DNA from 3 places in the Bradyrhizobium zhanjiangense genome. Region 2 is predicted to be linked to each of the others. Evidence: predicted binding sites of a transcription regulator. Region 2 holds the regulator's gene; each other region holds the start of a gene.
The links. The regulator PhoB, encoded in region 2, activates phosphate uptake and scavenging genes when phosphate is short. The targets are predictions, from matches to a motif close to TGTCATNNANCTGTCAT.
Positions count from the first base shown of each region.

Region 1 (7,553 bases), 1.4 Mb from region 2:
ATCCGCGCGCGCTGGCCCGAATTCCGCCAACGCAATTGGCGCTCTGGTCATTTGCCGTTGCCATTGCTCACGGCGCCGCCTTGATGCTAGTGCCGATCTATCTCGGTCTCTGCCAGGCCTTCGAACTCGATGCCGGCCATGAGGCCGCCGGCGCGCTAATGAAGGCAAGTCTTGTGAAGACAAGTCTTGGGATGGCGGTGCTGGTGTCACTGGTGCACGTTGCCGCCATGATCGGCGCGGGCGGATGTCTGGCGTGGCTGGTCTACCGCTATCTCGGATTGAGGTTTGTCTCGCGAAACTGGTTCAATCTGGATCTGATCTGGGCGACCAGCCTCATCGTGGTTGGCGTCGTGGCGCTCGCCTTCAATCTGTCGAGCCGGCAGTGACAAAAGCGGAATGGCGTTAGGTTGAATCGATTGCCGCGGGTGGTTCACCTCTCCCGCTTGCGGGAGAGGTCGGCGCGAAGCGCCGGGTGAGGGCTTTCTCCTCTTGGGGATTGCCCCATCGCGGAGACACCTTCTCCCCAACCCTCTCCAGAGGGAGTGCACCTCGCTCGTTGCAACGATCAATGCCTCATCCCATCAAGCTTTATCGCGCCAAAGCCCACTCGCCGACGATGCGGAAGCGAGCCTTGGGATCATCCTGCTTGAACAGCGCGATCCGATCTATCGTCAGCGCATCAAGCTTCAACGTCGCAAACCTCCTCCGCAGCATCTCCAGAATCGGCCCGCGGCGCTCGGCGTCCAGCCGTCCCGTCAGCGTCATGTGGAAGCGGAATTCTTCCATGACGTAAGGGTAACCCCAGCGGTCGAGATAGTCGCGCTGCCGCTCGCTCAGCTTCTCAGGCCTGCGACGTGCGCGATCTTCCGCCGTCATCGCGGCGCGGAACGAGTCGAACTCGCGAGCGCAATCGGCGGCGAGCTGCTGGAGCGTGTGGACGGGCTCAGCCGGAATGACGGCAATGAAGCAGCTGATGGAATCGACGACCGGTCGGATCGCCGGGATCGGCCGCGGCTTGCTGGCGAATGCCGCACAGGCTGCCGCAAGCTCGGCCTCGGTCCTGCCGGCCGCCAGCGTCATCGGCGCCTTCAGCGTGCCGTGGAAGCCGTATTTGCGGGGATCGGCGGTGACGTCGCGCCAGTCGGCCGCGACATGCAGTGCCTCGCGCGGAAACGGCACCTCGTCGCTGGTGTAGGCATCGTAGCCGAGCAGCTCGGCGCCAAAGCGGGAGAGGGCGCTGTCGGCGCCGGCGGCAAAATAGATCGCGTAGCGGAGAAAACCTGTCATTGCCTCAGCATAGCCAATTCATGCCGCAACGACAGTCTCGCGTGGCATCGCCGCCGCTGTGAGCAGCCGCGTCGCATCGGTGAGATGCACGAGCTTGCCGCCTGATATCACGGCGATCAGCCGCGGCCGCAGCTGCACGCTATCGTCGACCAAAAGAATGTCGGCGCGGCGTCCTTCCGCGAGGATGCCGCGATCGGTGAGGCCGGTTGCACGGGCAGGCCCGGCAGAGACCAAATCCCAGGCCTTCTCCAGCGGCAGCAGGCCGTCGGCGGCGAGCCGGAATGCGGCCAGCAGCTGTGCGGGATAGTAATAGTCCGACGCCAGCACCGAGCAGAGGCCCTTGGCGATCATGTCCGACGCCCTGGTCCAGCCGGTGTGGCTGCCGCCGCGCACGACGTTCGGCGCGCCATAGACGATGGCATCGCCGTGGCTTGCTGCCGCCCGCGCCGTCTCCGCGTTGATCGGAAACTCGGCAATCATCGCACCGAGCTCGCGAAACTCCTGGCGCATCGCCGGCGTCGCGTCGTCATGCGAGAGCATCCGCACCCCGGCAGCGCGGGCCGTAGCGGCGAGCCGCGACACGGAGGCTGGAACGTCGGCGGCGCGCGCCACCACACGTTCGACTAGCCGGTCAAACTCCTCGCTCGATAGCCCGGTGCGCTCCACCATCCGGTTGCGCTTGCGAGGCTTGGCCATGTCGGCAACGGTGCCGTCCATGTGGTCATTGAAGGCGAACAGGTCGACGCGGCCTTCGGCGAGCCACTGGCTGATCTCGGCCTCGGCATCGAGATTGTAGGTCTCGTGTCGCAGATGGAAGCGGGTGTCGGCGGCGAATTGCGGACGCTGCCTCTCGATCGCCTCCATCAGGCCGCGCGCATTGTCGGCGCTGCGCAGGCCCGGCTCCCACGAGCAGGTCGTGGCGTGGAACACCGTGGTAATGCCGTTGCTGATCGCCTGGCGGTCGCTGTCGGCGAGCGCGACGTCGATCGGAAAATCGACGCCGGCGCGCGGCATCATCTGGCGCTCGAAGGCATCGCCATGCAGATCGACGATGCCGGGCAACACCAGCAGGTTGCGGGCGTCGATCGCCAGCCGCGCGCTGCCGCGAGAGGCATCGACCTGCGCGATATCAGTTCCGGACACGAGAAGTGAGGTTTCGACGAGCTCGGCGCCGATCAGGGCCCGGCCGCCTTCAAGGAAAATGTCTGTCACGCGACCGCGCTTCGTTTGCTGGCAGGAGAACCGGTGAAAGAGCTCGCCCGTGCTTCGTATGTCGCGAGGAAATCTTCAATCCCGAGCCTGCGGAAATCGGGCAGCGCTTCACGCAATTTGTCGTGATCCCAGTCCCACCAGGCGAGCTTGGCGAGCCGTCCGGCGATCTCCTCCGAGAACCGTCGCCGCACGATGCGGGCCGGGTTGCCGGCGACGATGGTGTAGACCGGCACGTCCTTGGTGACGATCGCGCCGGCCGCGATCACCGCGCCGGTGCCGATGTTGCGGCCCGGCAGCACGATCGCGCCATGGCCGATCCAGACGTCGTGACCGATATGGACGTGATGCTGGCGCCGCCACTCGAAGAACTCGACATCGTCGCTCTCGCCTTCGAAGTAGGCGCTCGACCGATAGGTGAAGTGCGCCTGGGTCGCGCGGTGCATCGGATGATTGCCCGGATTGATCCGTGTCATCGCCGCGATCGAGCAGAATTTTCCGATGGTCGTGTAGGTGATCTGGGCGTCGTTGACGACATAGGAGTAATCGCCCATCGTCACTTCATGCAGGATCGTGCGCGCGCCGACCTCGGTGTAGGCGCCGAGCCTGGCCTCGTGCAGCTTGGCCGAGGGATCGATGGTCGGCTGAATCGAAAGAGCTTTGGCGGCCATGTCGTATCCGAAGCGCGAGGGCGGGGCGTTTCTCTTCGAGCGGCTTGATGACAATGTCATGACGCGGCGATGACAGGGGATGACGTGTGTTGGATCGCCGCACCGCAACGCGGATGTCACACAAGTGTTAAGCGCCGGCGTTAGCGGTGGGCTCCAGTTAATCTGGAGCGCTGCATGCTGGTGGTGGAAGGTCTGACGTGTCGCTTCGGCGCAAAAGCCGCGGTGGACGACGCTTCGTTTCAAGTCTCCCCCGGCGGCTTCGTCGGTGTGATCGGACGGTCCGGCGCCGGCAAGTCGACCCTGCTGCGGACCATCAACCGCCTGGTGACGCCGACTGAGGGGCGCATCCTGTTCGACGGCGTCGACGTCACCGCGCTGCGCGGCAAGGAGTTGCGGCAGTGGCGGGCGCGTTCGGCGATGATCTTCCAGCAGTTCAACCTGGTCGGCCGGCTCGATGTTCTCACCAACGTCCTGATGGGCCGCCTCGCGACGATGCCGGCCTGGCGCTCGCTGTCGCAGCTCTGGCCCGAGCAGGACAAGGCTCTGGCGATGTCTGCGCTGGAGCAGTTCGATATCGCCGCGCTCGCCGCCCAACGCGCGGACCAGCTCTCCGGCGGCCAGCAGCAGCGCGTGGCGATCGCCCGCGCGCTGGTGCAGCAGCCCGATATCATCCTCGCCGACGAGCCGATCGCCTCGCTCGATCCGCGCAACACCAAGATTGTGATGGATGCGCTGCTGCGCATCAACAAGCATTTCGGCATTACGGTGCTTTGCAATCTGCATTCGCTCGACCTGGCGCGCAGCTATTGCGACCGCCTGATCGGCATGGCCGCGGGCCGCGTGGTGTTCGACGGCGCGCCGTCCGCGCTGACCGATCGCGTGGCGCGCGAGCTCTACGATCTCGAAGCCGCCGACGTCATGGGCGGCCTGCCTCTCCCGGCGCCCGAGGGCGTTCCGGCGCTCGGGACGGCCGCAGCGGCCTGAGCCTCGCCTATTTAGTTCAAGTCTTTGCCTCAACCGACCTCAACCGATGAAGAGGGTAACATGATCACTCGCAGATTAATCCTCGCCGGCGCCGCGGCGCTAGCGTTCACGACCTCCGCCTCCGCGGACGACTGGAAAACCAAATATCCCGAATTGACCTTCGCGGTCGTGCCGGCGGAGAACGCCTCCGGCGTCACCGAGCGCTGGGCGCCGTTCATGACCTATCTCTCCAAGGAATTGGGCGTGAAGGTCACGCTGCGCATCGCCAACGACTATGCCGCCGTCATCGAAGGCCAGCGCGCCGGCAACATCCATATCGCGAGCTACGGCTCGGCCTCGTTCGCGCGCGCACGCCTGACCGGCGTCAAGACCGATGCCTTCGCCAACGACATCAACGCCGACGGTTCGACCGGCTACTACTCCGTGTTCTTCGTCAAGGCGAGCAGCGCCTACAAGAAGATCGACGACCTCAAGGGCAAGAATCTCGGCCTCGTCGATCCGAACTCGACTTCCGGCAACAATGTGCCGCGCTTCGAGCTCGACAAGATGGGCATCCACGATGCCGACAGCTATTTCAGCAAGGTCGTCTTCACCGGCAGCCACGAGAACGCGATGCTGGCGCTGGCGCAGGGCACGGTCGACGTTGCCGCCAACCAGTGGACCAGCGATGACGATTCGACGCTGGCGCAGATGCTGACCAAGGGCATGCTGAAGAGTGCCGATGGTTCGGCGATGAAGAAGGACGATTTCCGCATCATTCACAAGTCGGCGCCGATCATCAACGGCCCCTACGCCTACAACTCGGATCTCCCGGAAGATGCCAAGGCCGCCATCGCCAAGGCGTTCTTCGACGCGCCGAGCAAGGACAAGGCGGCATTCGACCGTCTCTCCGACGGCCAGAAGAAGGGTTTTCATCCCGCCACCACCAAGGACTGGGATGGCACGATCGAGCTGATCAAGTTCGTCGATGCGCTGCGTAAGAAGAAGGCGTCCTGATCTCAGGACGAGCTACTCGAGCCGGGTCGACGGACCCGGCTCTTTCTCTTTTTACAGGCTACTCTCTCTTACAGGCCATTCTCCCTGACAAGATGACCGTCGCGGTTTCGATCCTCCCCGAGCAGCAGCTTGCCGTGCTCAACGCCGCCTATCGCCAGGCGGTCGCGCGCAGGCGATGGCGTCTCCTGTTGGGAGCCGGTATCTTTGGCGCAGCGCTGGTTCTTGCCGCGATCGGCGCCGAAGTAAATTTGCGCACGCTGTTCACCTATTTCGGCAACTTCATCAGCTATTTCGACCGCATCCTCACACTCGACAGCGGCCAGCGGGTCTGGACCGATGTCGGCGAGTGGCTGTGGGGCTGGCGCAAATGGCTGAAGATGCTGGGCGAGACGCTGCTGATCTCCTATGTCGGCACGCTGATCGGCGCGACCTTCGCCTTTGCCCTGAATTTCTTCGCGGCGGAGAATACCTCGCCCGCGCCCTGGCTGCGCTTTGTCGTGCGTCGCCTGCTCGAATTCGCCCGCACCGTTCCCGGCATCGTGTTCGCGCTGGTGTTCGTCATCGCCTTCGGCCTAGGTCCGATGGCGGGCGTGCTCGCGATCGCGATCCATTCCACCGGCGCGCTCGGCAAGCTGTTCTCAGAGATCGTCGAGAATGCCGACATGAAGCCGGTCGAGGGAATCCGCTCGACCGGCGCGAGCTGGCTCTCCTGCATGCGCTTCGCCGTGGTGCCGCAGGTCACCGCGGGCTATGCCAGCTACGCGCTGCTGCGCTTCGAGATCAACGTCCGCGAAGCCTCTGTGATGGGTTTTGTCGGCGCCGGCGGCATCGGCCAGGAGCTGGTCGTCGCCATCCGCAAGTTCTACTACTCGGACGTCAGCGCCATCCTGCTCACCATCATCGTCACGGTCTTCATCATCGACATCACCACCGGCTGGCTGCGCGGCCGCCTGTTCGGCAAGGAGGCGCGGACGTGACGAAGCCGCACGAGGTCGACACGCGAGAGATCCGCGCGCGCTACCCCGATGTGTTCGACCGGCCGGCCTCGGCGCGGCTTGCAACGCCCGCGATGATCGTCGCGGCGTTTGCGATCCTCACTTACGGCCTGGTCGATCTCGACTTCGCGCCGTCGCGGTTCCTCGCCGGCCTCAGCCAGCTCGGCTGGATCAGCCTAATGATGATCCCGCCCGATCCCGGCTCCTCGCTGCCGGTCTATCTGAAAGCGCTGGGCGAGACGCTGTCGATCGCGCTGCTGGGCACGACGCTCGCCGCCCTGTTCGCGCTGCCGGTCAGCCTGCTGGCCGCGCGCAACGTGGTGCCGTCAATCATCCTGCGCTTCCCGGTTCGCCGCTTCCTCGATTCGATCCGCGGCGTCGACACGCTGATCTGGGCGCTGGTGTGGATCAATGTGGTCGGGCTCGGCCCATTCGCCGGCGTGCTTGCCATCGCCGTGTCGGATTTCGGCGCCTTTGGAAAACTGTTCTCGGAGGCGATCGAGGGCGCCGACCAGAGGCAGGTCGAAGGCATCCGCGCCTCCGGCGGCAGCGCGCTGCACGAGATCCGCTTCGGGCTGCTGCCGCAGGTGTTGCCCGTGATCGCCGGCCAGGTGCTCTACTTCATCGAATCCAACACGCGCTCGGCCACCATCATCGGCATCGTCGGTGCCGGCGGCATCGGCCTCCAGCTCGCCGAGCAGATCCGCGTGCTGGAATGGCAGAAGGTGTCGTTCCTTATCCTGATGATTTTGATTGCGGTTGCTGCGATCGATTTCATCTCGGGCAAGCTGCGCTTTGCGATTATCGGGCGAAGGGCTGTCGCTTAATCACCGCTGCCGTAGGGTGGGCAAAGCGAAGCGTGCCCACCGCTTCTCGCGAATCTTGGAAAGATGGTGGGCACGGCGCAAGTGCGCCTTTGCCCACCCTACGGCTCCGGTTTCGCGGAGAGAGCTCCGCTGCTACGACTCCACCAGAAACTCCACCCGCTCCGCCGCGAACCGCGAATGCTTCGTCACCAGCGGCTTGCCGTCAAGAGCGTGGTCGGTCGCATCGACCACCAGGATCGGACGTCCCAGCGCAAGATCGAGCCGGGCGGCGTCGGTCGCGTCGACGATGCCGGCGGTGATCCGGGTCGCGCCGCGGCGGTAGTCGCGAATGCCGTAGTGCTCGAGCAACTTCGTCATCGAGCGCGTCGTGGCGAACACGGCGCCTGCGCCCGGAAACAATTCCGCCGACAGCCAGGTGGTGGAGACGCAGATCGGCGTGCGGTCGGCGAGGCGGATCGCCTCGATCCGTACCAGCGGCGCACCGGTCTTCAAACCCAGTTCGCGCGCCAGCTCCCGGGTCGCGACGTCATCGGAAGCTTCGATCAGTTGGCCACGCGGCTCGCGGCCGCCGGCGCCGACGATCT
Region 1 is NZ_CP022221.1:1,196,446-1,203,998, forward strand. It holds gene XH85_RS05590 (hypothetical protein) at 1-386, shown strand, start outside; gene XH85_RS05595 (DUF1045 domain-containing protein) at 589-1,287, opposite strand; gene XH85_RS05600 (alpha-D-ribose 1-methylphosphonate 5-triphosphate diphosphatase) at 1,306-2,499, opposite strand; gene XH85_RS05605 (transferase hexapeptide repeat family protein) at 2,496-3,167, opposite strand; gene phnC (phosphonate ABC transporter ATP-binding protein) at 3,342-4,151, shown strand; gene phnD (phosphonate ABC transporter substrate-binding protein) at 4,212-5,147, shown strand; gene phnE (phosphonate ABC transporter, permease protein PhnE) at 5,240-6,124, shown strand; gene phnE (phosphonate ABC transporter, permease protein PhnE) at 6,121-6,969, shown strand; gene phnF (phosphonate metabolism transcriptional regulator PhnF) at 7,102-7,553, opposite strand, start outside.
Region 1: the regulator PhoB is predicted to act here: its motif matches at 3,215-3,231, upstream of phnC (phosphonate ABC transporter ATP-binding protein).

Region 2 (7,553 bases):
ACGGGTGCCGGTGCGACATTCCCGTTCCCGATCTATTCGAAGTGGGCTGACGCCTACAAGAAGGAAACCGGCAACGGTCTGAACTACCAGTCGATCGGCTCGGGCGGCGGCATCAAGCAGATCCAGGCCAAGACCGTGACCTTCGGCGCCAGCGACGCGCCGCTCAAGGCCGAGCAGCTCGAGAAGGACGGCCTCGTCCAGTGGCCGATGGTGATGGGCGCCATCGTCCCCGTCGTCAACCTCGAGGGCGTGAAGCCCGGCGAACTGGTGTTCGATGGCGAGACGCTGGCCAACATCTATCTCGGCAAGATCACCAAGTGGGACGACGCCGCGATCAAGAAGCTCAATCCGAACGTGAAGCTGCCCGCGGAGGCGATCACCGTGGTCCGCCGTTCGGACGGTTCGGGCACCACCTTCAACTTCACCAACTACCTCTCCAAGGCCAGCGCGGACTGGAAGAGCAAGGTCGGTGAGGGCACCGCGGTCGAGTGGCCGGTCGGCGTCGGCGCCAAGGGCAACGAAGGCGTGTCGGGCAACATCAGCCAGACCAAGAACTCGATCGGCTATGTCGAGTACGCCTATGCCAAGCAGAACAAGCTGACCTACACCGGTCTCGTCAACAAGGCCGGCAAGCCGGTGCAGCCGACCGTCGAGGCCTTCCAGGCCGCCGCCTCCAACGCCGATTGGGCCAAGGCTCCCGGCTATTACGTTATCCTGACCGACCAGCCCGGCGACAAGTCCTGGCCGATCACGGCGGCGACCTTCATCCTGATGCACAAGTCTGCGACGGACAAGGCTGCCTCCCAGGAAGCCATCAAGTTCTTCCGCTGGGCGTTCAAGAACGGCGGCAAGGCGGCTGAAGAGCTCGACTACATCCCGATGCCGGACAGCGTCGTCCAGCTGATCGAGAAGACCTGGGCTGCCGAGATCAAGAGCTGAAGCGAATGGCCCGGACGCGCTGCAGCGTGAAACGCTGCTGCGCAGCGCCGGGACCGACAAGAACCGGGCCCCGGATCAGCGTCGCGCCGCTTCGCTGCTCGCGCCGCATCCGGGGCACAAGTCCGGCAACAAGCATATATAGAACGGGTACAGGGGATCGGCGTGGCAGAGATGGCTGTTCAGAGCGATGTAATCGACGACGCCGGACCGTACGACCGCGCCAAGGCCTTGAGCGCGTTCAAGCTCGGCGACGTCACCTTCTACTGGATCACGCGGCTTTCCGCGATCTCGGTGCTGCTGATCCTCGGCGGCATCATCATTTCGCTGATCGTCGGCGCCTTCCCGGCGATCAAGGAATACGGCCTGTCGTTCCTGTGGACGCAGCGCTGGGCGCCCTCGGCCGATCCGCCCGTGCTCGGCGCGCTCGGGCCGATGTACGGCACGCTCGTCACCTCCTTCATCGCGATGCTGATCGCCATTCCGGTCGGTCTCGGCATTGCGATCTTCCTCACCGAGCTCTGCCCGCAATGGCTGCGCCGCCCGATCGGCATGGCGATCGAGCTGCTCGCCGGCATTCCCTCGATCATCTACGGCATGTGGGGCTTCTTCGTGCTGGGCCCGTTCCTGGCCAACACCTTCCAGCCCTTCATGATCAGGGTCTTCGACGGCGTTCCGGTGCTGGGGGCGATCTTCGCAGGTCCCCCGTCCTATCTCAGCCTGTTCAACGCTGCGCTGATCCTCGCCATCATGGTGCTGCCCTTCATCACCTCGATCTCGGTCGACGTGTTCAAGACGGTGCCGCCGGTGCTGAAAGAGGCCGCCTACGGCGTCGGCTGCACCACTTGGGAAGTCGTCCGCAGCGTGGTGATCCCCTACACCCGGGTCGGCATCATCGGCGGCGTCATGCTGGCGCTAGGCCGTGCGCTCGGCGAGACCATGGCGGTGACTTTCATCATCGGCAACTCGTTCCGGATCTCCTCGTCGATCTTCGCGCCGGGCACCACGATCTCGGCGGCGATCGCCTCCGAGTTCGCCGAGAGTGACGGCCTGCACCAGTCCGGCCTGATCCTGCTCGGCCTGCTCCTGTTCGTGCTGACCTTCTTCGTGCTCGCGGCCGCGCGGCTGATGCTGCTGCGCCTGGAACAGAAGGCGGGGAAGTGACATGAACCCGATTTACGCACGCCGCCGCCGCACCGACGTCGTCATCCGCGGGCTCTGCATCGCCGCCGCCGTCTTCGGCGTCACCTGGCTCGCACTGATCCTGATCACGCTGCTCTACAACGGCCTTAGCGGCCTGAACCTCCAGGTCTTCACTGAGAACACGCCGCCGCCCGGCGCGTCCGAAGGCGGCCTGCTCAACGCCATCGTCGGCTCGCTGATCATGACCGTGCTCGGCGTCGGCATCGGCGCGCCGCTCGGCCTGTTCGCCGGCACCTATCTCGCCGAATACGGCCGCAACGACAAGCTGACTTCGGTGATCCGCTTCATCAACGACATCCTGTTGTCGGCGCCCTCGATCATCATCGGCCTGTTCATCTACGGCGCCGTTGTGGTGCCGATGCGCGGCTTCTCGGCGATCGCCGGTAGCCTCGCGCTCGCCGTGATCGTCATCCCGGTGGTGCTGCGCACCACCGAGGACATGCTGCTTCTGGTGCCGAACGCGCTGCGCGAGGCGGCCTCCGCGCTCGGCCTGCCGCGCTCACTGGTGATCAAGCGCATCGCCTACCGCGCCGCGCGCTCCGGCCTCATCACCGGCGTGCTGCTCGCCACCGCCCGCGTCGCGGGCGAGACCGCGCCGCTGCTGTTCACCGCGCTGTCGAACCAGTTCTTCAGCCTCGGCCTGAACAAGACGATGGCCAACCTGCCCGTGACCATCAACAATTTCGTGCAGAGCCCCTACGCCTATTGGAAGCAGCTCGCCTGGAGCGGCGCACTGCTGATCACGCTCACCGTGCTTGCCCTGAACATTGGCGCCCGCATCCTCGGCGCCGAGAGGACCGCAAAATGACCGACCTGTCCGTATCCGTGAGTTCCAACGGTCACCTGGCCTCGCATCCGCTGCCGGAAGCGCCCGCCAAGGTGATGGTGCGCAACCTCAACTTCTATTACGGCGAGCATCACGCGCTGAAGAACATCAACCTGACGCTCGGCACCAACCGCGTCACGGCCTTCATCGGCCCGTCGGGCTGCGGCAAGTCGACCCTGCTGCGCATCTTCAACCGGATGTACGACCTCTATCCGGGCCAGCGCGTGACCGGTCAGCTGATGCTCGACCAGACCAACATCCTCGATCCCAAGCTCGACCTCAATCTGCTGCGCGCCCGCGTCGGCATGGTGTTCCAGAAGCCGACACCGTTCCCGATGACGATCTACGAGAACATCGCCTTCGGCATCCGCCTCTACGAGAAGATCTCGAAGTCCGAGATGGACGACCGGGTCGAGAAGGCGCTGCGCGGCGGCGCGCTGTGGAACGAGGTCAAGGACAAGCTCAACGCCTCGGGCCTGTCGCTCTCCGGCGGCCAGCAGCAGCGCCTCTGCATCGCCCGCACGGTCGCGGTGCGGCCTGAAGTGATCTTGTTCGACGAGCCCTGCTCGGCGCTCGATCCGATCTCGACCGCCAAGGTCGAGGAGCTGATCCAGGAACTGTCCGAGAACTACACGATCGCGATCGTCACCCACAACATGCAGCAGGCGGCGCGCGTCTCCGACAAGACCGCCTTCATGTATCTCGGCGAACTGATCGAGTTCGACGACACCAGCAAGATCTTCACGTCGCCGAGCGACCGGCGTACGCAGGATTACATCACCGGCCGGTTCGGCTGAGGAGACGGGAAATGGGTACTGAACATACCGCAAAGGCCTTCGACACCGACCTCCAGGAGCTCACCCGCCTGGTCGCCGAGATGGGCGGCATCGCCGAGCGCATGATCGTCGATTCCGTCGACGCGCTGATCCGCCGCGACGTCGCGCTCGGCCAGCGCGTCGTCACCACCGACGCCGAGCTCGACGCGCTGCAGAAACGCATCGAGGAGCGCGCCGTGCTCACCATCGCCCGCCGCCAGCCGATGGCGGTGGATCTGCGCGAGATCGTCGGCGCCATGCGCGTCGCCACCGATCTCGAGCGCATCGGCGACCTCGCCAAGAACATGGGCAAGCGCGTTGCGGCGCTGGAGACGGACTTCCATCCGCTAAAACTGTTCCGCGGCCTGGAGCACATGACCGACCTCGTGCAGCAGCAGGTCAAGTCGGTGCTGGACGCCTATGCCGCGCATGATCTGCCGGCGGCAATGGCGGTGTGGAAGGGCGACGAGGAAGTCGACGCCATCTGCACCTCGCTGTTCCGCGAGCTCCTCACCTACATGATGGAGGATCCGCGCAACATCTCGTTCTGCATCCATCTGATGTTCTGCGCCAAGAACATCGAGCGGATCGGTGACCACGCCACCAACATCGCCGAAACAGTGTTCTACATGATCGAGGGTCAGGCGATCACCGACAAGCGGCCGAAGGGCGACATGACGACCTTCGCCACGACGGTACCGAATACCTAGGGAGCGACGACAACATGGGCGCACGCATCATGGTGGTTGAGGACGAGGAAGCTCTCACCGAGCTTCTCCGTTACAACCTCGAAGGCGACGGCTATGACGTGGAGACGGTGATGCGCGGCGACGACGCCGACACCCGCCTCAAGGAACACATCCCCGATCTGATCGTGCTCGACTGGATGCTGCCGGGACTATCAGGCATCGAGCTGTGCCGGCGGCTGCGCACCCGTCCCGAGACCAAGCAACTCCCGATCATCATGCTCACCGCGCGCGGCGAGGAGAGCGAGCGGGTGCGGGGTCTTGCGACCGGCGCCGACGACTACATCGTCAAGCCGTTCTCGGTGCCGGAGCTGCTCGCGCGCGTGAAGGGGCTCTTGCGACGGGCAAGCCCGGAGCGGCTCGCCACCGTGCTCGCCTATGGCGACATCGAGCTCGATCGCGACAAGCGCCGCGTGGCGCGCTCTGGCCGGCCGATCGATCTCGGCCCGACCGAATATCGCCTGCTGGAGTTCTTCCTGGAGCATCCCGGCCGCGTGTTCTCGCGCGAGCAGCTGCTCGACAGCGTCTGGGGCCGCGACATCTATATCGACGAGCGCACCGTCGACGTCCATATCGGCCGCCTGCGCAAGCTGCTCAATCTCGGCCGCGAGCAGGACCCGATCCGCACCGTCCGCGGCGCCGGCTATGCGCTGGATGATCGGTTTGCAAAGGCGGAGCAGACGTAAGTTAGGCGGTGTTGCTTTAGAGCATCCGCCGATCATGTTGCAGCGTATCCTGCGGCGATGAAGTAGTTGCGGCATTCCATTGATGTGAAGCGATCAATGATGCGACCAATCGCGCTCCAGAGGCCGTCGACGGTTCGTTCTGCGGCCTGACGCAAGAGTGCCTTGAGCTTGGCGAAGGCATTCTCGATCGGATTGAAGTCGGGGCTGTAGGGAGGCAGGTAGAGCAGGCTTGCACCCGCAGCTTCGATCATCTGGCGGATCCTTGGTCCCTTGTGGCTGGACAGGTTGTCCATGACGACGATGGCGCCTGGCGGAAGGTCGGGGATGAGAACCTTCTCGACATAGACTTCGAAGGCGTCGCGATTGATCGGTCCGTCGAGGACCCAGGGGGCGATGATGCCGCTGGAGGTGATTCCGGCCACGAAGGTCGTGGTCTTCCAATGGCCGTGGGGATCCCGACCTTCAGCCGCTCTCCACGCGGACAGCGGCCGTAGCGGCGGGCCATATTGGTCGAAGCCCAGGTCTCATCGATGAAGACGAGGCGCTTGGGATCAAGCGCAGGCTGGCCCTCGAGCCAATCCTGGCGCCGCTTTACGACGTCCGGCCGGTCCTGCTCGCTGGCGTGTGCGGTCTTTTTTTGCGCGTGATGCCGTGCCGCATCAGGAAGCGACGGAGTGTGCCTTCGCCGAACACCAGCCCCTTTTGGGCCAGGCTCCGGCGCAGCTCCTCGATCGAGACATCCGGCGTCGCCTTCAGCATCGCAAGGATCGTCTCCTTGTGCGCCTCGATGCGGCCGGACCTGCGGTCTCCACCGAGCGCCTTCGGGCGTGCATCACCCTGCTGGCGCTCGCGCATTCCCCACCGGCTCACGCTTGCCGCGCTCACCCCAAACCGTTCACCTGCCTCGCGGTGCGATGCCCCCGCCTTCACCGCGGCCAGAACCCTAACTCGAAGATCCAGCGAAAGAGCCTTCGACATGCCCGCCGGCCTCCAGCCCCGGCAGGCAGTTTGAATCACCTCACAGCTGATTTGGGAATCCCTTTCGATTCATTCAGCTCGGCGGATGCTCTAGCAGGCGGCTGCCACACTCTCACTGTCGTCCCGGACAAGCGTAAGCGCAGATCCGGGACCCATAGCCACAGGGAGTGATTGTTGCGCTAAAAAGGTAACTCCGAGTCCCCGTAGCCACAGCTTGCGGTGGCTGTGGGTCCCGGATCTACGCGCGCTTGAGGCGCGCTTGTCCGGGACGACATCGGATTTGTAGAGCCGCGATCGCACGACGGCTCATTTCTGGTCTCAGAACAAACTCACCGCGTGCTCGGCTTGGCCGGCGCCCGCCGCCGATCCGCGGCCGGCTGATACGCCACGCGCGAGTGCTGGGCACAGTAGGGCAGGCCGGACAGCGCCCTGCCGCCGCAGAAGAAGAAATCCGGGCTCGATGGATCGCCGACCGGCCAGTGGCAGGTTGCCTCGTTCAATTCCAGCAGCGACAGCCGCTGGCTCATTGGCACCACGTTGTCGTAGGTGACCGGTTCGGCCTCCACCTCGACCTCGAAGGCCTGCGCCAGCGCGGTGTTGCCGCGCGAGATCGGCCGGGTCACCCGCATCATGTGCTGTGCTGGGCGCGCCTTGCGCGGCCGCGGCGCGGCCGAAGATGGGCTCTTGGCGCGGCCCGACAGGCCGAGCCTGTGCACTTTGCCGATCACGGCATTGCGGGTCACATTGCCGAGCTCGGCCGCGATCTGGCTGGCCGAAAGTCCGGCCTCCCAGAGCTTTTTCAGCTGCTCGACGCGATCGTCGGACCAGGTCAAAACCGTCATTGCACCCTTTCCCTCGCTGCGCGCCACCATCCTGGGGCCTCACAGCGAATGCCTAAGCCTTGAAAAACCCGTGCCGCCAGAATCCCTTAAGGCTCGCCGGGCGCGCTACTGACGCCCGAACGTTTACGCCGGTACATGAGGACTTAGAGGATCAGAACCGCTGCACGAGATGTCGTATCTGACAGGCCAAACGCTACAATATGGCGTGACTCCCGCGCAAGAGTCCGCCGACTCGCTTCCACATGTTCCGTGGTGAAAACCCCGCAAAATCGGCACCGCAAGACTACGGATTCAGCGTTTCGCGAGGCTTTCCAGGCGGCATTGACACCGGTCTTGCCAGGCATAAGATAGTGGCGCGTGCCGCCCTTAAAAGGCGGCACGTTTCGTTTTCCGGACCGATCAATGGTGCGCTGCGCAAGGCACGCCAGGCAGGTCTCAACATTCAAATGCAACATCCAAGTGATGGTCATGACCAACAGCGCCGCGCCGCATCTGCTTCCCGTTTTCGCCAGGGCCGACCT
Region 2 is NZ_CP022221.1:9,153,543-9,161,095, reverse strand. It holds gene pstS (phosphate ABC transporter substrate-binding protein PstS) at 1-939, shown strand, start outside; gene pstC (phosphate ABC transporter permease subunit PstC) at 1,111-2,100, shown strand; gene pstA (phosphate ABC transporter permease PstA) at 2,102-2,947, shown strand; gene pstB (phosphate ABC transporter ATP-binding protein PstB) at 2,944-3,762, shown strand; gene phoU (phosphate signaling complex protein PhoU) at 3,774-4,490, shown strand; gene phoB (phosphate regulon transcriptional regulator PhoB) at 4,505-5,212, shown strand; partial or broken gene XH85_RS43765 (IS630 family transposase) at 5,245-6,190, opposite strand; gene XH85_RS43760 (GcrA family cell cycle regulator) at 6,520-7,032, opposite strand; gene XH85_RS43755 (aspartate aminotransferase family protein) at 7,501-7,553, shown strand, end outside.

Region 3 (7,553 bases), 3.4 Mb from region 2:
TCCGCGCATCAGATTCTTGATCTCGAAGCCGCCGTCCTCGCAGAAGGTCTTCACCGACGCGATGACGTGGCTGACCTTGTCCTCGGTCAGGAACGGCAGCAGCAGCCGTTCATAGGCGACGATGCGACCGTAGATGTCATCGATGTCGGCAACGCTATAGATCGGAAGCCCGCGCGCGACGCATTCGTGATAGATCGGCATCACGAAGGGCGCGAGCCGCGGTCCGACATAGTCGTGCAGCAGGGTGCCCTTGCCGGTATTTCCATAAGCGCGCGAGATGCGCGTGCCTTCGCTCTGGATGGTCAGGTGCGGCGTCGGCGTCGACTTGTCCACCGTGTAATAGATGAGATCGGGCAGCTCTTCCTCGAGTCGCGCAGGCTGGTACTCCCAGATCGCCGGTGCGACCTGCTGGCGCGCATAAAGTCGCAGCCATGTGTTCAGGAGATCACGCTGCCTGATCGACTTGACGACGGAGGGCGCGGCGCTTGCGAAATCCAAAACAATATTCCCGGCATGTCAAAACCCGCACATGATCCTCGCCGCGGGAAAATTTTCTATGAAGGCTGGCGCGGGAGACGAAAGACCGTTAACGACGGCTTGATGACCGGTGCTTCGCGAACCGGGAGGCCGGGCAGGCACGACATCAAAACATCTCCGACTAAGGGAGCATTTGTATCCCAGCCGGAGGCCTGATCTGCTCAGCTTTCCGCCTTGCCTAACCCCCGTCACCTCCGGCATATTCCGCGCCCGGAGGCGGCGTTCCGGATGGGCTGCAAGGCCTCCGGAAAGCCGAAGTCAACAAGGACAGCCACGCGCGGCCAGCGCGTCGCGCGGGGAGGGGGAAATCTGTTTGGCCGATGAGTTCATTCTCGAAACGGAAGGCTTGACCAAGGAGTTCGCGGGCTTCTTCGCCGTCCGCGACGTTGCGCTCAAGGTTCGCCGTGGGAGCATTCATGCGTTGATCGGGCCGAACGGCGCCGGCAAGACGACGTGCTTCAATCTTTTGACCAAGTTCCTAAAACCGTCTGCCGGAAAGATCCTGTACAAGGGGCAGGACATCACTGCGATGGCGCCGGCGGATGTGGCCCGTATGGGCCTGGTTCGCTCCTTCCAGATTTCGGCCGTGTTTCCGCATCTCACGGCGCTGGAGAACGTCCGCGTCGCACTTCAGCGCCAGCACGGCTCTTCGTTCGACTTCTGGCGTTCCAAGTCCGTGCTCAACCGCTTCAACGATCGCGCGCGCGAGCTGTTGAACGATGTCGGCCTCAGCGAGTTTGCCAATACGCCCGCGGTCGAGATGCCCTACGGGCGCAAGCGCGCACTGGAGATCGCAACCACGCTCGCGCTCGACCCCGAGATGATGCTGCTGGACGAGCCAATGGCCGGCATGGGTCACGAGGACATCGACAAGATAGCGGCGCTGATCAAGCGCATCTCCGCGAAATATACCATTCTGATGGTCGAGCATAATTTGAGCGTCGTGGCCAATCTCTCCGACATCATCACCGTGCTGACGCGCGGGCAGGTGCTGGCGCAAGGCCATTACTCCGAGCTCACCAAGGACGAACGCGTCAAGGAAGCCTATCTGGGAGCCGGTCATGCCTGACACTGCGATCGCCCAGGCTCCCGCAAAGGCTGCGACCGGCGGAAACATCCTTCAAGTCCGCAACCTCGAAGCCTGGTACGGCGAGTCCCACATCCTCCACGGGATCAACTTCGACGTGAATGCGGGCGAGGTCGTCACCCTGCTCGGGCGCAACGGCGCCGGCAAGACGACCACGTTGAAGTCGATCATGGGCATCATCGGCAAGCGCTCGGGCTCGGTGAAATTCAACAACCAGGACATCATCCGCGCGACCTCCGACAAGATCGCGCGCATGGGCATCGCGTTCTGCCCCGAGGAGCGGGGGATATTCTCCAGCCTCGACGTGCGGGAGAATCTGATGCTGCCGCCGGTCGTCCGCGAAGGCGGGCTGCCGCTCGATCAGATCTTCGACCTGTTCCCGAACCTGAAGGAGCGGCTCAACAGCCAGGGCACCAAGCTGTCGGGCGGCGAGCAGCAGATGCTCGCGATCGCGCGCATCCTGCGCACCGGCGCGAGCTTCCTGATGCTGGACGAGCCGACCGAGGGCCTTGCGCCCGTCATCATCCAGCAGATCGGCCACACCATTGCACGGCTCAAGAAGGAGGGTTTCACGATCCTCCTGGTCGAGCAGAACTTCCGCTTCGCATCCACCGTCGCCGACCGCTACTACGTGGTCGAGCACGGCAAGATCATTGACGGTTTTTCCAACGCCGAGCTTGCCGCGAACATGGACAAGCTCCACACCTATCTCGGCGTCTAGAACTGCCAAACAAGTTAGAACCAACGAGAATATTTAGAGAGGGAAGCCGCATGAACACCCGGTCGATCGCTTCATTTCTGCTCGGCACCGCGCTGGCGCTTGCCGCGACAAGCGGCGCGATGGCGCAGGACAAGACCATCAAGATCGGCGTGCTCACCGACAACTCCGGGCTCTACGCCGACCTTGGAGGTCCCGGCTCGACGCTGGCCGCGCAGATGGCGATCGAGGATTCCGGGCTTGCAGCCAAGGGTTGGAAGGTCGATCTCATCTCCGCCGACCATCAGAACAAGCCCGATATCGGCACCGCGATCGCGCGGCAGTGGATCGATGTCGAGAAGGTCGACGTCTTCATGGACGTGCTGAACTCCGGCGTGGCGCTGGCGGTGAACAATGTCGTCAGGGAAAAGAATTCGATTCTGATCGACACGGGTGCGGCGACGTCCGATCTGACCAACGCGCAGTGCTCGCCGAACACCATCCACTGGGTCTACGACACCTACATGCTGGCCAACAGCACGGGACAGGCGCTGGTGAAGGCCGGCGGCGACACCTGGTACTTTCTGACCGCCGACTACGCCTTTGGTCACGCGCTCGAGCGCGACACCGCCGCAGTCGTGGTCAAATCAGGCGGCAAGGTGATTGGCAGCGTGAAGCATCCGCTCAACACCGCTGACTTCTCCTCGTTCCTCCTGCAGGCGCAGGCGTCGAAAGCCAAGATCATCGGCATGGCGAACGCCGGTGGCGACACCACCAACACGATCAAGCAGGCGGCGGAATTCGGCATCGTCGCAGGCGGCCAGAAGCTCGCCGGGCTTCTGCTGTTCATCACCGACGTCCATGCGCTCGGATTGAAAGTGGCGCAGGGGCTGAACTTCACCGAAACCTTCTATTGGGATTTGAACGACGGCACCCGGGCCTTCTCCAAGCGTTTCTCCGAAAAGATGAAGAACAAGGCGATGCCTTCGATGGTGCAGGCTGGCGTCTATTCGGGCCTGATCCATTATTTCAAGACGCTGGAAGCGTTGGGTGGCAATCCGCACGATGGCGCCAAGGTGGTCGCCAAGATGAAGGAAATGCCGACGGACGATCCACTGTTCGGCAAGGGCACGATCCGCGCGGACGGCCGCAAGCTCCATCCCGCCTATCTGTTCGAGGTCAAGAAGCCCGAGGAATCCAAGGGGCCGTGGGACTACTACAAGCTGATCGGCACGACGGCGGCAGACCAGGCCTTCAGGCCGCTCTCGGAAAGCGCCTGTCCGCTGGTGAAGAAGTAGTACCGACAGCGTTCGCTGGCGGGCACCGTCGTCAACAAAACGGGACTGGGTACGAGATCGATCGATGCAGGCTCTATACGCTCAGCTACTGGTGGGACTGATCAACGGCTCGTTCTACGCGCTGCTCAGTCTCGGGCTTGCCGTGATCTTCGGCATGCTCAACATCATCAATTTCGCCCATGGCGCCCTCTACATGATGGGCGCGTTCGTCGCCTATTTCCTGTTGAACCTCGGCGGCATCAACTATTGGTGGGCGTTGCTGCTGGCGCCCATCATCGTCGGCATCTTCGGCATGATCCTGGAGCGGACCATGCTGCAATGGCTGACCGGGCTCGATCATCTCTACGGCCTGCTCCTGACCTTCGGCATCGCGCTGATCGTGCAGGGCGTGTTCCAGAACTACTTTGGCTCCTCCGGTCTGCCTTATGCCATTCCGGACCAGCTCAGGGGCGGCATGAATCTCGGCTTCATGTTCTTACCTGTCTATCGCGGCTGGGTCGTCGTGTTCTCGCTGGCGGTGTGCCTTGCGACCTGGTTCCTGATCGAGAAGACCCAGCTCGGCGCTTACCTGCGCGCCGCCACTGAAAACCCGACGCTGGTGCGCGCCTTCGGCATCAACGTACCGCGCATGATCACGCTGACTTACGGTCTCGGTGTCGGCCTTGCCGCGCTCGCCGGCGTGCTTTCGGCGCCGATCAACCAGGTGCGGCCGCTGATGGGTGCCGACCTCATCATCGTCGTGTTCGCGGTGGTCGTGATCGGCGGCATGGGATCGATCATGGGCTCCATCATCACCGGCTTTGCGCTCGGCGTGATCGAGGGCCTGACCAAGTATTTCTACCCCGAAGCCTCCAACACCGTCGTGTTCGTGCTGATGGTGCTGGTGCTCTTGGTGAAGCCAACGGGATTGACGGGAAGGGCAGCCTGACATGACGACCCTGACGGACGACACGCTGCCTACAACCCCTCGCGCCATGCGCGACGAGATGCTCGTCTTCGTGGTGATGGCCCTGCTGTTGGCGGCGGTGCCGTTCACGGGAGTCTATCCGTTCTTCGTGATGCAGGCGCTGTGCTTTGCGCTGCTCGCCTGCGCCTTCAATCTGCTGGTCGGCTATGGCGGGCTGCTGTCGTTCGGCCACGCCATGTTCCTGGGAACCGCGGGCTATTGCAGTGCGCATGCGCTGAAGGTCTGGGCGCTGCCGCCCGAGCTCGGCATCCTCGTCGGCGTCGCCGCGGCGTTCGTGCTGTCGATCGTGACTGGCTACATCTCGATCCGCCGCCAGGGCATCTATTTCTCGATGATCACGCTGGCGCTGTCGCAGCTCCTGTACTTCATCTACCTCCAGGCGCCGTTCACCCACGGCGAGGACGGCATCCAGGGCATCCCGCAAGGGCACATGTTCGGCGTGTTCGATCTGTCCAAGCCGACGGTGCTTTATTACGTCGTGCTGGTCGGCTTCCTCGCCGGCTTCCTCTTGATCTTCCGCATCATCAACTCGCCGTTCGGCGAGGTGTTGAAGTCGATCCGCGAGAACGAGCAGCGGGCGATCTCGCTCGGCTACCGAACCGACCAATACAAGTTCCTGGCCTTCATCCTGTCGGGCACGCTGGCCGGCTTTGCCGGGGCGCTGAAAGTGTTCGTGGCGCAGAACGCCTCGCTCACCGACGTGCACTGGTCGATGTCGGGCGAAGTCGTGCTGATGACGCTGGTCGGCGGTCTCGGAACCATTTTCGGTCCCGTGATCGGCGCTTTCGTGATCATCGCCATGCAGCAATATCTGGCGGGCTTCGGCCAGTGGGTGACGGTGATCCAGGGTGGAATCTTCGTGATCTGCGTGCTCACCTTCCGCCGCGGCGTCATCGGTGAAATCGCGCATTACTTCCGGCGATCGCTCTAAGCGGCTGATTTTAAATAGGTTTGTCGGTCGCCTGAAAGCGGTGGATGACCCGGCTCCGCGGGCGCGAGATGACACGCGCGTGGATCGAAAATGGTCTATGACAGTTTCATGACGGCCCTTCCGGGCCGGGCCATTTCCAACCGGTAGCCTGTCCCTATGATGCGATGGTTTCGTGCTTTCCTGCCCAAGGAAGAACGGTTCTTCGACCTGTTCGACCGTCATGCCCAGACCGTGATCCAGGGCTCGATCGCGCTCCAGGGCATGCTCAACGGGGGCGAGGAGACGCCGGTCTATTGCCAGCGCGTCAATCAGTTCGAGAACGACGCCGACAACATCACCCGCGAGGTGCTGACGGCAGTGCGCCGCACCTTCATCACCCCGTTCGACCGCGGCGACATCAAGAACCTGATCACCTCGATGGACGACGCCATCGACCAGATGCAGCAGACGGCGAAGGCCGTCATGCTGTTCGAGGTCCGCGCCTTCGAGCCGCCGATGCGCGAGATCGGCGGGCTTCTGATCGAATGCGCCAATCTGGTGGGACGCGCGCTGCCGCTGATGCAGTCGATCGGCCCGAACGTCGCCATGCTGAGCGCGATCACGGAGGAGCTGGGCAAGCTGGAGGGCCGCGTCGACGACCTCCACGACATCGGCCTGAAGGAGCTGTTCCTCAAGCATCGCAACGGCAACGCGATGGACTTCATCGTCGGTGTCGAGATCTACGACCATCTCGAAAAGGTTGCCGACCGCTTTGATGACGTCGCCAACGAGATCAACAGCATCGTCATCGAGCAAGTGTAGCGCATGATGCGGAAAAGTGTGCAGCGGTTTTCCGCTCAAATCATGCGTAAGCTTTAAGGCAGGGGCCGCGCCGTGGATGCTGCGTTGGGTTTTCCCGTCCTGGTCGGCTTGATCGCCGTCGCGCTGCTGTTCGATTTCCTGAACGGCCTGCATGACGCCGCCAATTCGATCGCGACCATCGTCTCGACCCGCGTGCTGCGGCCCCAATTCGCGGTGTTCTGGGCCGCATTCTTCAATTTCGTCGCCTTCATGGTGTTCGGGCTGCACGTCGCCCAGACCATCGGCACCGGCATCATCGATCCCTCGATCGTCGACGCCCAGGTGATCTTCGCGGCCTTGGTCGGGGCCATCGTCTGGAACATCGTGACCTGGGCGCTCGGCATCCCGTCCTCGTCGTCGCATGCGCTGATCGGCGGCCTCGTCGGTGGCGGCATGGCCAAGGCGGGCATTTCGGCGGCGGTGTGGAGCGGGTTGTCCAAGACGGTGCTGGCGATCGTGCTGTCGCCGCTGGTCGGCTTCCTGCTCGCGATGATGCTGGTGGCGATCGTGTCCTGGGCCTCGGTGCGCTCGACACCGTTCGCGGTCGACCGCGCCTTCCGTATCCTGCAATTCGCCTCCGCCTCGCTCTATTCGCTCGGCCATGGCGGCAATGATGCGCAGAAGACCATGGGTATCATCGCGGTGCTGCTCTATTCGCAGGGCCATCTCGGCAGCGAATTCTCCGTACCGTTCTGGGTGGTGCTGTCCTGCCAGGCCGCGATGGCACTGGGCACGCTGATGGGTGGCTGGCGCATCGTCCGCACCATGGGCCTGCGCATCACCAAATTGACTCCGATGCAGGGCTTTTGCGCCGAGACCGGCGGCGCTGCGACCCTGTTCATGGCGACCTTCCTCGGCGTTCCCGTCTCGACCACCCACACCATCACCGGCGCCATCGTCGGCGTCGGCGCAGCCCGCCGTGTCTCGGCGGTGCGCTGGAATGTCGCGAGCTCGATCGTCTATGCCTGGGTGATCACGATCCCGGCCGCGGCCCTCGTGGCCGCGCTGAGCTGGTGGGCGGTCCAGATGGTCAAGTAACGAGCTTCAATCCGATAATTCCGGCGATGATCAAGGCGATGCTGGCGAGCCGGAAAGCGGTCGCGGGCTCACCGAACAGGATGATGCCCAGCGTCGCGGTGCCGATCGCGCCGATTCCGGTCCAGACTGCGTAGGCGGTTCCGACGGGCAGTGATTTG
Region 3 is NZ_CP022221.1:5,717,117-5,724,669, reverse strand. It holds gene XH85_RS27485 (hypothetical protein) at 1-498, opposite strand, end outside; gene XH85_RS27480 (ABC transporter ATP-binding protein) at 851-1,606, shown strand; gene XH85_RS27475 (ABC transporter ATP-binding protein) at 1,599-2,345, shown strand; gene XH85_RS27470 (ABC transporter substrate-binding protein) at 2,396-3,619, shown strand; gene XH85_RS27465 (branched-chain amino acid ABC transporter permease) at 3,684-4,547, shown strand; gene XH85_RS27460 (branched-chain amino acid ABC transporter permease) at 4,549-5,517, shown strand; gene XH85_RS27455 (DUF47 domain-containing protein) at 5,674-6,318, shown strand; gene XH85_RS27450 (inorganic phosphate transporter) at 6,391-7,395, shown strand; gene sugE (quaternary ammonium compound efflux SMR transporter SugE) at 7,388-7,553, opposite strand, start outside.
Region 3: the regulator PhoB is predicted to act here: its motif matches at 5,615-5,631, upstream of XH85_RS27455 (DUF47 domain-containing protein).